Regions from separate parts of the Mesorhizobium sp. NZP2298 genome, predicted to be linked through region 2. Evidence: predicted binding sites of a transcription regulator. Region 2 holds the regulator's gene; each other region holds the start of a gene.

Region 1 (3,279 bases), 610 kb from region 2:
CGTCGGTGGCGACCCACAGGCGTCCGGCCGAATCGACCGCGCAATTGTCGGGCATGCCGAACCAGCCATTGGCCGTCGTCGCCGTCGAGAAGGTGGCACCGACATCCGCGACGGAAGGATCGCCGCATTTCAGCAGCACTTCCCATTTGCCCTTGGCGGCCGTGAAATCGCCGTCGGTCTCGGTGATCTCGATGATGTGGCCGAAGGCATTCTCGGCGCGCGGGTTGGCGGCATCGACCTGGTCGGCCTTGCGCTTGGAATTGTTGGTCAGCATGACATAGACCTTGCCGTTGACACCATTGGGCTGGATGTCCTCGGGCCGGTCCATCTTGGTGGCGCCGAGCAGATCGGCGGCGCGCCGTGTCTCGATCAGCACGTCGGCCTGGCTGGCGAAGCCGTTCTCGGCCGTCAGCGGGCCTTGACCAAAGACGATCGGCAGCCAGTCCACCGTGCCATCCTCGGCGAATTTGGCGACATGCAGTGTGCCTTCGTCGAGCAGGTCCTTGTTGGCGGCATGGTCGTTGGGGTTGAAGGTGCCCTTGGTGACGAACTTGTAGACATAGTCGAAGCGCTCGTCGTCGCCGAGATAGAAGACGACGCGGCCGTCCTTGGCGACGATCGATTCGGCGCCCTCATGCTTGAAGCGGCCCATGGCGGTGCGCTTCCTCGGCGTAGAGGTCGGATCGTTGACGTCGACCTCGACGATCCAGCCGAAGCGATTGGGTTCGTTGGGCTCCTTGGCGAGGTTGAAGCGGTCGTAATGCGCGCCCCATTCATAGGCGCCTTCGGGAATGCCGAGACGCTTGTAGTTGGCGGCTTCCTTGTGGCCCTCGGGCAGTTCGCCGGAGAAATAGCCATGGATGTTCTCCTCGGCCATCACGTAGGTGCCCCATGGCGTGACGCCGCCGGCGCAATTGTTGATGGTGCCGAACACCTTGGTGCCGGACACGTCGGCATTGGTCTTGACGCGGTCATGGCCGGCGACCGGGCCCGACAACACCATTTCGGTGGTGGAGGTGATGCGGCGGTTGAGCTTGCCGTCGCGCACCACCTGCCATTTGCCGCCCTCCTTGCGGATCTCGACGATGGTGCCGCCATGCGCCGCCATTTCGACATCGACCTGCTCCTTCGAGAGCGGGGCGACCTCGGCCTTCTTCTTCCCGTCCTTCTCGACGATCGAAACGATGCCGGGGAACATCAGATGCGAGTTGGTGTATTCGTGGTTGACCACGAGCAGGCCGTGCTCGGCCGAGCCGTCGATCGGGATGTAGCCGACATAGTCGTTGTTGTAGCCGAACTGCCTGGCCTGCGCCTCAGCCGACTGCTTCGTTGGGTCGAACTCCGGCGAATCGGCAAACAGCGGATCGCCCCAGCGCAACAGCACGTCGGCGTCATAGCCCGGCGCGACATGATGCTTGTCGTCGATGCCGGCCTGGAGCTCGTCGAACTTGAAGGCCGAGCCTTCCGCGGCGCGCGCATCGTCCGCGGCGATCATGGCCAGCGGGCTGACCGTGGCGGCGATCGCCGAGACGGCGAGCGATCCCTTCAGGAACCCCCGGCGCGAGAACCGCGCGGCGATGATCTCGCCCATGGTGCGGTTGCCGGTCGGGTTGATGGCCGGTCCTTCGTTTTCCTCGAGCAGGCTGGTGCGGAATCGGGCGTCGGGAGAACGATGTTCGGTCATGGGGGCCTCTGGCTTTGGAGTGGCTGGAGCTTTTGTCGCCTTTCGACCACTACAGCCGGCTGATCACATTTTCGTGACATCATACCTGCTCTGAGGCTCCGCGCGAGGCAGTTGTCATCCATGACATCGGACTTTGGTCCAGTCTTGCGCTTCCAAAGGTCCTGGAGGACAAACGCAACGGTCGGAGGTCGCTTCCGGTCAATACATCTTTCGGCGATGTTGCTGGTTGCAACGTTGGGGTGGGCGCGCCGGCTCAATCGACGGAGATCAGGATGAACGGATCGATCACGGCCCGTTGTTGCCGGCTGGCGCTCGTCACTGCGGCTGCTTTGCCGTTGACCATTGCTCCCTATCGAATCGCGCTGCACGGCTCCGCCCCCGGAATCGATGCCGCCACCGCACAGGCCGCCAAGGGCGGCAATGGCGGTGGCAACAACGGCAACGGTAACGGTAACGGTGGCAGCAACGGCGGTGGCAACAGCGGCAACGGAAATGGAAGCGCCGGCAGCAGCGGCAACAGCGGCGGCAATAGCAGCAACGGAAATGGCAATAGCGGCAACAGCGGCGGCGATAGCGGCAACGGAAATGGAAACGGCGGCAATTCCGGAACAGATGGCGGTGATGACGGTGGCGGCGACTCGGGATCGGGCGCCGGCCAAAGCAGCAGCGGCACCAGCCATGTCAACGCCACAACCGGCGACAAGGTCAGCGTGGACGGCAGCAAGATCTCGGTCGAGCACCCTAACGGCATGACGGAAAAGATCGAGAACGGTCGTTTCAGGATGCGCGACGCGCTCGGCCGCACGATCATCGACCGTCGGGCCACGCCCGCCGATGTCAGGCGTCTCAAGGCCTTGTGAGGCCGGTCAACAGGCAACGACCAGCTTCACACGTCACCTCCGCCGCCCCCGGCGGAGGTGACCTCCTCTTGTCCGGCTGTCGCGCGGTTCCGCGATGGCCTACGCGCGGTTCCTGTCTCGGTCGCGCAACTCACGCATCATGAGGGCCGCCTCGGTGCGGTTTCGCACGTTGAGTTTCGACAGCACGCCGGTCATGTGGTGCTTGACCGTCTTCTCCTGCAGCTCCAGGCGCAAGGCAACCTCCTTGTTGCTGAGCCCCTCCGCCACCAACCGCAGGATTTCCGTCTGTCGCTCGGTCAGTTGCCGCAGCCGGTCCGCTTCGCCATTTGCAGGCTGCGGGGACTGGAGATCGGACAGCAGCCGCGCCGACAGCGTCGGCGAAAGATAGCTCTCGCCGGCCGTGACGTTGCGCAGGATGTCGGCGAGTGCGCGCGATCCGACACCCTTGAGGATATAGCCTTGCACCCCGGCATTCAGGGCCTTGGTGACATCGGCATTGGCCTCCGAAACGGTCAGCATGACGATCTTCTGGGCGGGGTGGTTGGCAAGGATGCTTGCAACCGCGGCCAGGCCGCCGCCTGGCATGGAGATGTCGAGCAGCAATATGTCGGGCTGCACCGTCGAGGCGATGCGTTCAGCGTCCTGCGCCGTCGCACCTTCGCCGACGATCTCGAAGCCTCCGATCTCCGACAGGCTGCGCGTCACGCCTTCGCGAAACAGCGGATGATCGTCGAC
Region 2 (3,279 bases):
CCGGCTGGACACGCTGACCATGTCGCGCGAGGCGCTGATCGGTGAATGCGTCGCCATTGTACGGCGCCGCCTCGAGGATCCCGATATCGACGTGCGCAGTGTCGCCCGTATCGCACTGGCGATCCAGGGCATAACCGACACCAAGGCCAGGGCCATGCTGTGGTCGCCGATCACACCGCAGACCGACATCGCCTTCGCCGACATACTGGAAGCCGAGTTCGGCATCCCGGCCACCATGGAGAACGACTGCAACATGATGGCGGTGGCGCTGCGCTGGCGCGACCCCGAACGCTACCGCGACGACTTCATCGCCATCCTTTTGTCGCACGGCATCGGCATGGGCCTGGTGCTGAAGGGCGAGCTGTTCACCGGCACCCATTCGTCGGGTGGCGAGTTCGGCCACATGATCCATCGGCCAGGCGGCGCACTCTGCCGCTGCGGGCGGCGCGGCTGCGTCGAGGCCTATGCCGGCAACTACGCCATCTGGCGCAATGCCAGGCAGCTTGGCGAGGACACCGAACCGGTCGCCGACGTCAGCGACACGCAGATGCGGGCACTGGCGACGACGGCACGGGAACGGGCCGGGCCCGAGCGCGAAGCCTATCGCAAGGCCGGCGAAGCACTGGGTTATGGCCTCGGCAGCCTGTTCGCGCTGATCGATCCCGCACCCGTGGCCATGGTCGGCGTCAGCGCCGCCGCCTTCGACCTGATCGAGCCGGCATTGCGCGAGGCGATTGCTCAGACCGCCGGCGGCCAGCACTCGAAATCGATTTCGTTCGACACCGAACCGAACGAACTCCCCCTGATCCGCGAGGGCTGCGCCATGCGCGCACTGACCTTCGTCGATCAGGAGATCTTCGCGCCGGGCGCGCAGGCAAGAGGGAGTGCTGGAAAGAGCGTTGCCTGAAACCCGCGCGGAACGCCCTGGACTTCCGGAAAGGCACGGCCGGGCGCCGTGACTGCGCGTCTCAACCGCTTGACTGAGCGTCCCAAACCATTGACGGCTTCGGCAATCGCGACATCCATGCCGTGTGATCGGAGCGACGCCGACGCAGGAGACAGTGGAAAGTCGCCGCGTGGACTTCCGTTGTCGCGGCATCATCTTTGCTGGTTTTCGCGGGCGTATTGATGTTTGCCGTTATTATCTTTCGCACTCGCGCCGGCTGAGCGCTCCTTTAATCCTCGCGGATCGCGTAGCCTGCCCCACGGATGGTGCGGATGACGTCGGGCATGCGGCCATTGTTGACCGCCTTGCGCAGGCGGCCGACATGCACGTCCACGGTGCGTTCGTCGATATAAATCGTCTCACCCCAGACATTGTCGAGCAACTGGCTGCGCGAGAACACGCGGCCGGGATGGCGCATCATGAATTCCAGAAGGCGGAATTCGGTCGGCCCGAGCCGGATCTCGCTCTTCTTGCGGTAGACCCGATGCGATTCACGGTCGAGCACGATGTCGCCGACCTTGAGCACGCTGGACAGCACTTCGGGCTTGGCGCGGCGCAGCAGCGCCTTGACGCGCGCCATGAATTCCGGCGTCGAGAACGGCTTGACCAGATAATCGTCGGCACCGGTCGAAAGGCCACGCACGCGGTCGCTCTCCTCGCCGCGCGCCGTCAGCATGATGATCGGCAGCCGTTCGGTCTCGGGCCGCATTCTTAGCCGGCGACAGAGTTCGATACCGGACACCGCCGGCACCATCCAGTCGAGCACCAGAAGATCGGGCACGTTTTCCTGCAGCCGGATTTCGGCTTCATCGCCGCGGGTTACCACCTCGACCTGATAGCCTTCCGATTCCAGATTGTAGCGGAGGAGCACGCCGAGCGGCTCCTCGTCCTCCACCACCATGATGCGTGGTGCGATCATTGACTGGTCACCTCTAAAGCAATCCCGGGAAAAATATGTAACGGTTTTCCATCCTGAATTGCGTGAAACAAAGAGATAGAGCGGTTCGGCGTTTCCGCGAAACGATGAACCGCTCCAACGCTCAAGCCGCCGGCGCCGACATCGCCGTCTCGTCCTGTTTGGGGCGGTTGGCGGGCAGTTGCGTGCCGGTCAGGACATAGTACGCGTTCTCGGCGATGTTGGTCACATGGTCGCCGATGCGTTCGAGATTCTTGGCGCAGAACAACAGATGCGTGCAAGCGGTGATGTTGCGCGGATCCTCCATCATGTAGGTCAGCAGCTCGCGGAACACCGAGGTGTATTTGACGTCGATGCGTTCGTCGTCGGCGCGCAGCTTCGCAAGCGCGGCGGCATCGCGCGCCGCATACTCCTCGATCACGCCCTGCACCTGGATCAGCACCAGCTGCGCCATGGCGTCGATGGAATGCGACAGGTCGCGCGGCGTTGCGGTGAGACCGACGGTGCCGACGCGCTTGGCGATGTTCTTGGCAAGGTCGCCAATGCGTTCGAGGTCGCCAGCCATGCGGATCGACCCGACGACATGGCGCAGATCGTCTGCCATCGGCTGGCGCTTGGCGATCAGCGTGATGGCGCGATCGTCGAGTTCGCGCTGGCGCGCATCCATGATGGCGTCGTCGGAGACCACGCGCTGTGCCAGCGCGTTGTCGGAATTCAGCAGCGCCTTGGTGGCGCCGCCGACCATCGAGCCGGCGAGATCGCCCATGTCGCTGATCAGCCTGCTGATCTGTCCGAGATCCTCGTCGAAGGCTGCGACTGTGTGTTCGGCCATGATCCTGGTCCTCGTAATGCGTGCGATCAGCCGAAGCGGCCGGTGATGTAGTCTTGCGTGCGCTTCTCGCGAGGCGACGTGAAGATCTTCTCGGTGCGGTCGAACTCGACCAGTTCGCCCAGATACATGAAGGCGGTCTGCTTCGAGACGCGCGCCGCCTGCTGCATGTTGTGGGTGACGATGACGATCGTGTAGTCGGCCTGCAGCTCGTCGATCAGTTCCTCGATCTTGGCGGTCGACAGCGGATCGAGCGCGGAGGCCGGCTCATCGAGCAGGATGACCTCCGGCTTCACCGCCACCGTGCGGGCGATGCACAGCCGCTGCTGCTGGCCGCCCGACAGGCTGAGGCCGCTGGCATTGAGCTTGTCCTTGACCTCGGTCCACAAAGCGGCGCGCTTCAGCGCCTGCTCGACACGACCGTCCATCTCGGCCTTGCTGATCTTCTCATAGAGCCTGACGCCGAAGGCGATGTTCTCGTAGATCGACATCGGGAAGGGCGTCGGCTTCTGGAACACCATGCCGATCTTGGTGCGCAGCAGGTTGAGGTCCTGCGAGCGGTCGAGAATGTTCTGGCCGTCGAGCAGC
Region 3 (3,279 bases), 1.7 Mb from region 2:
AGGAACCGGACCTTGTCGACTTGCTGGCGCAAAGGCAGATTCCGCTCGGCATCTGTCCGGTCTCCAATCTGGCGCTCGGCGTTTATCCCTCGCTTGCGCAACATCCGCTCGACGCCCTGCGCAAGGCCGGTGTCCCGGTCTCGATCAACACCGACGATCCGGCGCTGCTCGATACCACGCTTGAAGCATCCTACGCCGCTTGCGCCGAGGCCTTTGCCTGGGACGAGGAAACCATTCGCCAGCTCGCCGCGACATCGGTGCAGGCGAGCTACGCCGACCCCGCGCTGAAGGCACGGATCCTGGCCGATCTGGCGGCCTGGCGGAGCTAGCAAGGGTTCAATTCGCTGGCACTGTCCCAGCCTGCTGATCGGCGTCGGTGAGCGTGCCGAGAAAAGCGACGATGTCGTCGATCTCGGCGTCGTTGAGCGCCGGCTTGTCGCCGGGCTTTTTGCCGTTGAAGGGCGGATCCTGATTCAAGTTCGGCCAGTAAGCCTTTGGCAGATCATCATATTGCCGGACCGTACCATCGGCGTTTCTGGGGTACCAATGGCCGGGATCGGTGTCGCGGCTGGCGTAGAAGGCGACCGCGTCGCGCAGCGTGTGGAAGGCGCCGTTGTGGAAGAAGCTCTTGCGCAGCGCGACGTTGCGCAGGGTCGGCGTCTTGAACAGGCCGCAGTATTCGGTCCGGCCCTTGAAGTCGGTGCGCAGCGGGCCGCACAGGCCGAGATCGACATAGGCCGCATCGGCATTGGCGGGAATCGCCGCATTGCGTGGCACGGCGATGGCGATCAGGCCGAAATCGGTGAATTGCGGCGGCTCGCCGTCATTGGCGGGTTCGCTGAGGTGACAGCTGGCGCAATTGCCCTTGGCCTCGTCCTCGAACAGCGCGCGGCCATGTAGTTCCCGCGCTGTCAGTTGCGCCTTGCCGGCGAGGAAGGCGTCGTAGCGGCTGGAATAGGGATAGAAGTCAGGCGCGCTCTGCTCGAACGTGCCGAGCGCTTCGGCGGCGGCGTCGAAGGCATCGCCCGGGTGGTCGAACACGTCGTCGCCGAAGGCGGCCTTGAACTCGCCGGCATAGGCGGCCTTGCGCAAGGCTGATGTGACGGCGGCCCCGTCCTTGTTGGCCATCTCGAAGGGCGAGAGCAGGGGGATTTTCGCCTGGTCCTTGCCATGGTCGGCCCGGCCGTCCCAGGTCAGGCCGCCGGTCGGGCCATTGTCGACGCTCTCGTCCCCCTCGTCCTCGGAATCGTAGAAATGCTCGGTGAAGGCGGGCGCCGCCTGCAGATAGCGCAGCGACGGCACGGCGCGCACGCCTGGTTGGTCGAGGTTCGGACCGCCCATCTCGACCGGCGCGGCCGTGGCCGGGCCGAAGGCGTGATGCGGGTCATGGCAGGAGGAACAGGCCTGCCTGCCCGAGGCGGACAGCGCCGGATCGAAGAACATTTTTCGGCCAAGCGCGGTCAGCGCCCGCGCCCGCGCGAAAGCATCGGCGCGCGACAGCGGGCCGGGATGGATGCTGCCGGTTCCGGCGCGAACAAGGGTTGCCGGCAAAGTGATGGCAAAGCCGAACAACGATGCGGCAGCGGCCGCGATCATCAGGCGTCTGCCTCGTCCCGTCGTCATCGCTTCCAGGTCCATTTCATTCCGCAGTAGGTTCGCACTGCAACGGATTGATGACTGCTCCCGCTCTTCACGAAACCGTGTTCGCGGGCGAGGCAAGTGTCACAAAGGTGACAAGGCATCGACGTAGCTCTTTGCGTGCGCGGCCACCGGCCATGCACGACGCCTCTAGCCATCCCCCCTAGCCATGAGGACTCCTTGATGCGGCCCTTCAATTCGCTTTTCCTGGCCTCCACCGCCCTGGCATCGTTTGCTAGTGCTGCCAACGCCGCGCCTCCCGGCTACGACAAGATCGACACGGTCGTCGTCATCTATGCCGAGAACCGCAGCTTCGATAATCTCTATGGCGGCTTCCCCGGCGCCAATGGGCTGGCCAATGTCTCGGCCGACCAGGCGCGCCAGCTCGACCGCGACGGCAAGCCGCTCGCCGAATTGCCGCCGGCCTGGGGCGGGCTGACCGCCAAGGGCGTGACGCCTGTTGTGACCGAGGCGCAGTCGGCGCATCTCAGCAACGCCAGCTTCGCCATCGACGACGCCAACGGCTTCAACGAGAAGGCCTCCGTCGTCACGCGCGACCTCTGGCACCGCTTCTACCAGGAGCAGATGCAGATCGACGGCGGCAAGAATGACAAGTTCGCCGCCTGGGCCGATTCCGGCGGTCTCGTCATGGGCCATTATGACGGTTCCGGCCTGCCGATGTGGGCGGTGGCGAAGAAATACGTGCTGGCCGACAATTTCTTCCAGGGCGCCTTTGGCGGCTCCTTCCTCAACCATTTCCAGCTCGCCTGCGCCTGCGCTCCGGTCTATCCCAATGCCGATACCAGCCCGGTGAAGGGACAGATCGCCGTCGTCGAGGCCGATGGCAAGACGCTGAAGGTGGCCGACAACTCGCCGCCCTCCGCCCTTGGCGGCGTGCCGAAATTCGTCAATGACGGTGCCATCACGCCCGACTTCTATGCCGTCAACACCATGCAGCCGCCTTACCAGCCGAGTGCCAACAAGCCCGTCGAAGGTGGCGACAAGGCGCTGGCCGATCCGGCGCAGCCGACGACGCTGCCGCCGCAGCACGACATCACCATCGGCGACCTCCTTTCGCTGCGGGGGATCGACTGGGCCTGGTATGCCGGCGCCTGGCAGGCAACGCTCGACGGCAAGAACGCGACGCCGGTGCCGAACTTCCAGTTCCACCACCAGCCGTTCAACTATTTCGCCGCCTATGCGCCGGGCACCGCCGCGCGCACCGCGCATCTCAGGGATGGCGGTCTGGACGGCTCCGAATTCATCAAGGCGATCGATGACGGCAAGCTGCCTTCTGTCAGCTTCTACAAGCCGCAAGGCAATCTCAACGAGCACAGCGGTTATGCCGATGTGACATCGGGCGACCAGCATCTGGCCGACCTCGTCGCGCATCTGGAGAAGAGCCCGCAATGGAGCCACATGCTGGTGGTCGTCACCTATGACGAGAATGGCGGCTTCTGGGATCATGTCGCGCCGCCCAAGGCCGACCGCTGGGGACCGGGCAACCGCGTCCCGGCCTTCATCATCTCGCCCTACGCGAAGATGGGCACGGTCGACCACACGCAATATGACACGACGTCGATCCTGCGCTTCATCACCGCGCGCTACGACCTGCCGGTGCTTTCAGGCATAGTCGCCCGC

What was found. The regulator PhoB, encoded in region 2, activates phosphate uptake and scavenging genes when phosphate is short. The targets are predictions, from matches to a motif close to TGTCATNNANCTGTCAT.
Region 1: a site for PhoB is predicted at 1,747-1,763, ahead of EB231_RS04280 (PhoX family protein). Genes of this name have one in related genera too.
Region 3: a site for PhoB is predicted at 1,663-1,679, ahead of EB231_RS15680 (acid phosphatase). Genes of this name have one in related genera too.

What each region holds. Positions count from the first base shown of each region.
Region 1 covers NZ_CP033365.1:904,000-907,278, reverse strand. The annotation lists gene EB231_RS04280 (PhoX family protein) at 1-1,684, opposite strand, end outside; gene EB231_RS04275 (hypothetical protein) at 1,957-2,544, shown strand; gene EB231_RS04270 (response regulator) at 2,644-3,279, opposite strand, start outside.
Region 2 covers NZ_CP033365.1:1,516,336-1,519,614, reverse strand. The annotation lists gene EB231_RS07375 (ROK family protein) at 1-907, shown strand, start outside; gene phoB (phosphate regulon transcriptional regulator PhoB) at 1,176-1,865, opposite strand; gene phoU (phosphate signaling complex protein PhoU) at 1,987-2,694, opposite strand; gene pstB (phosphate ABC transporter ATP-binding protein PstB) at 2,721-3,279, opposite strand, start outside.
Region 3 covers NZ_CP033365.1:3,239,852-3,243,130, forward strand. The annotation lists gene add (adenosine deaminase) at 1-329, shown strand, start outside; gene EB231_RS15675 (cytochrome-c peroxidase) at 337-1,623, opposite strand; gene EB231_RS15680 (acid phosphatase) at 1,822-3,279, shown strand, end outside.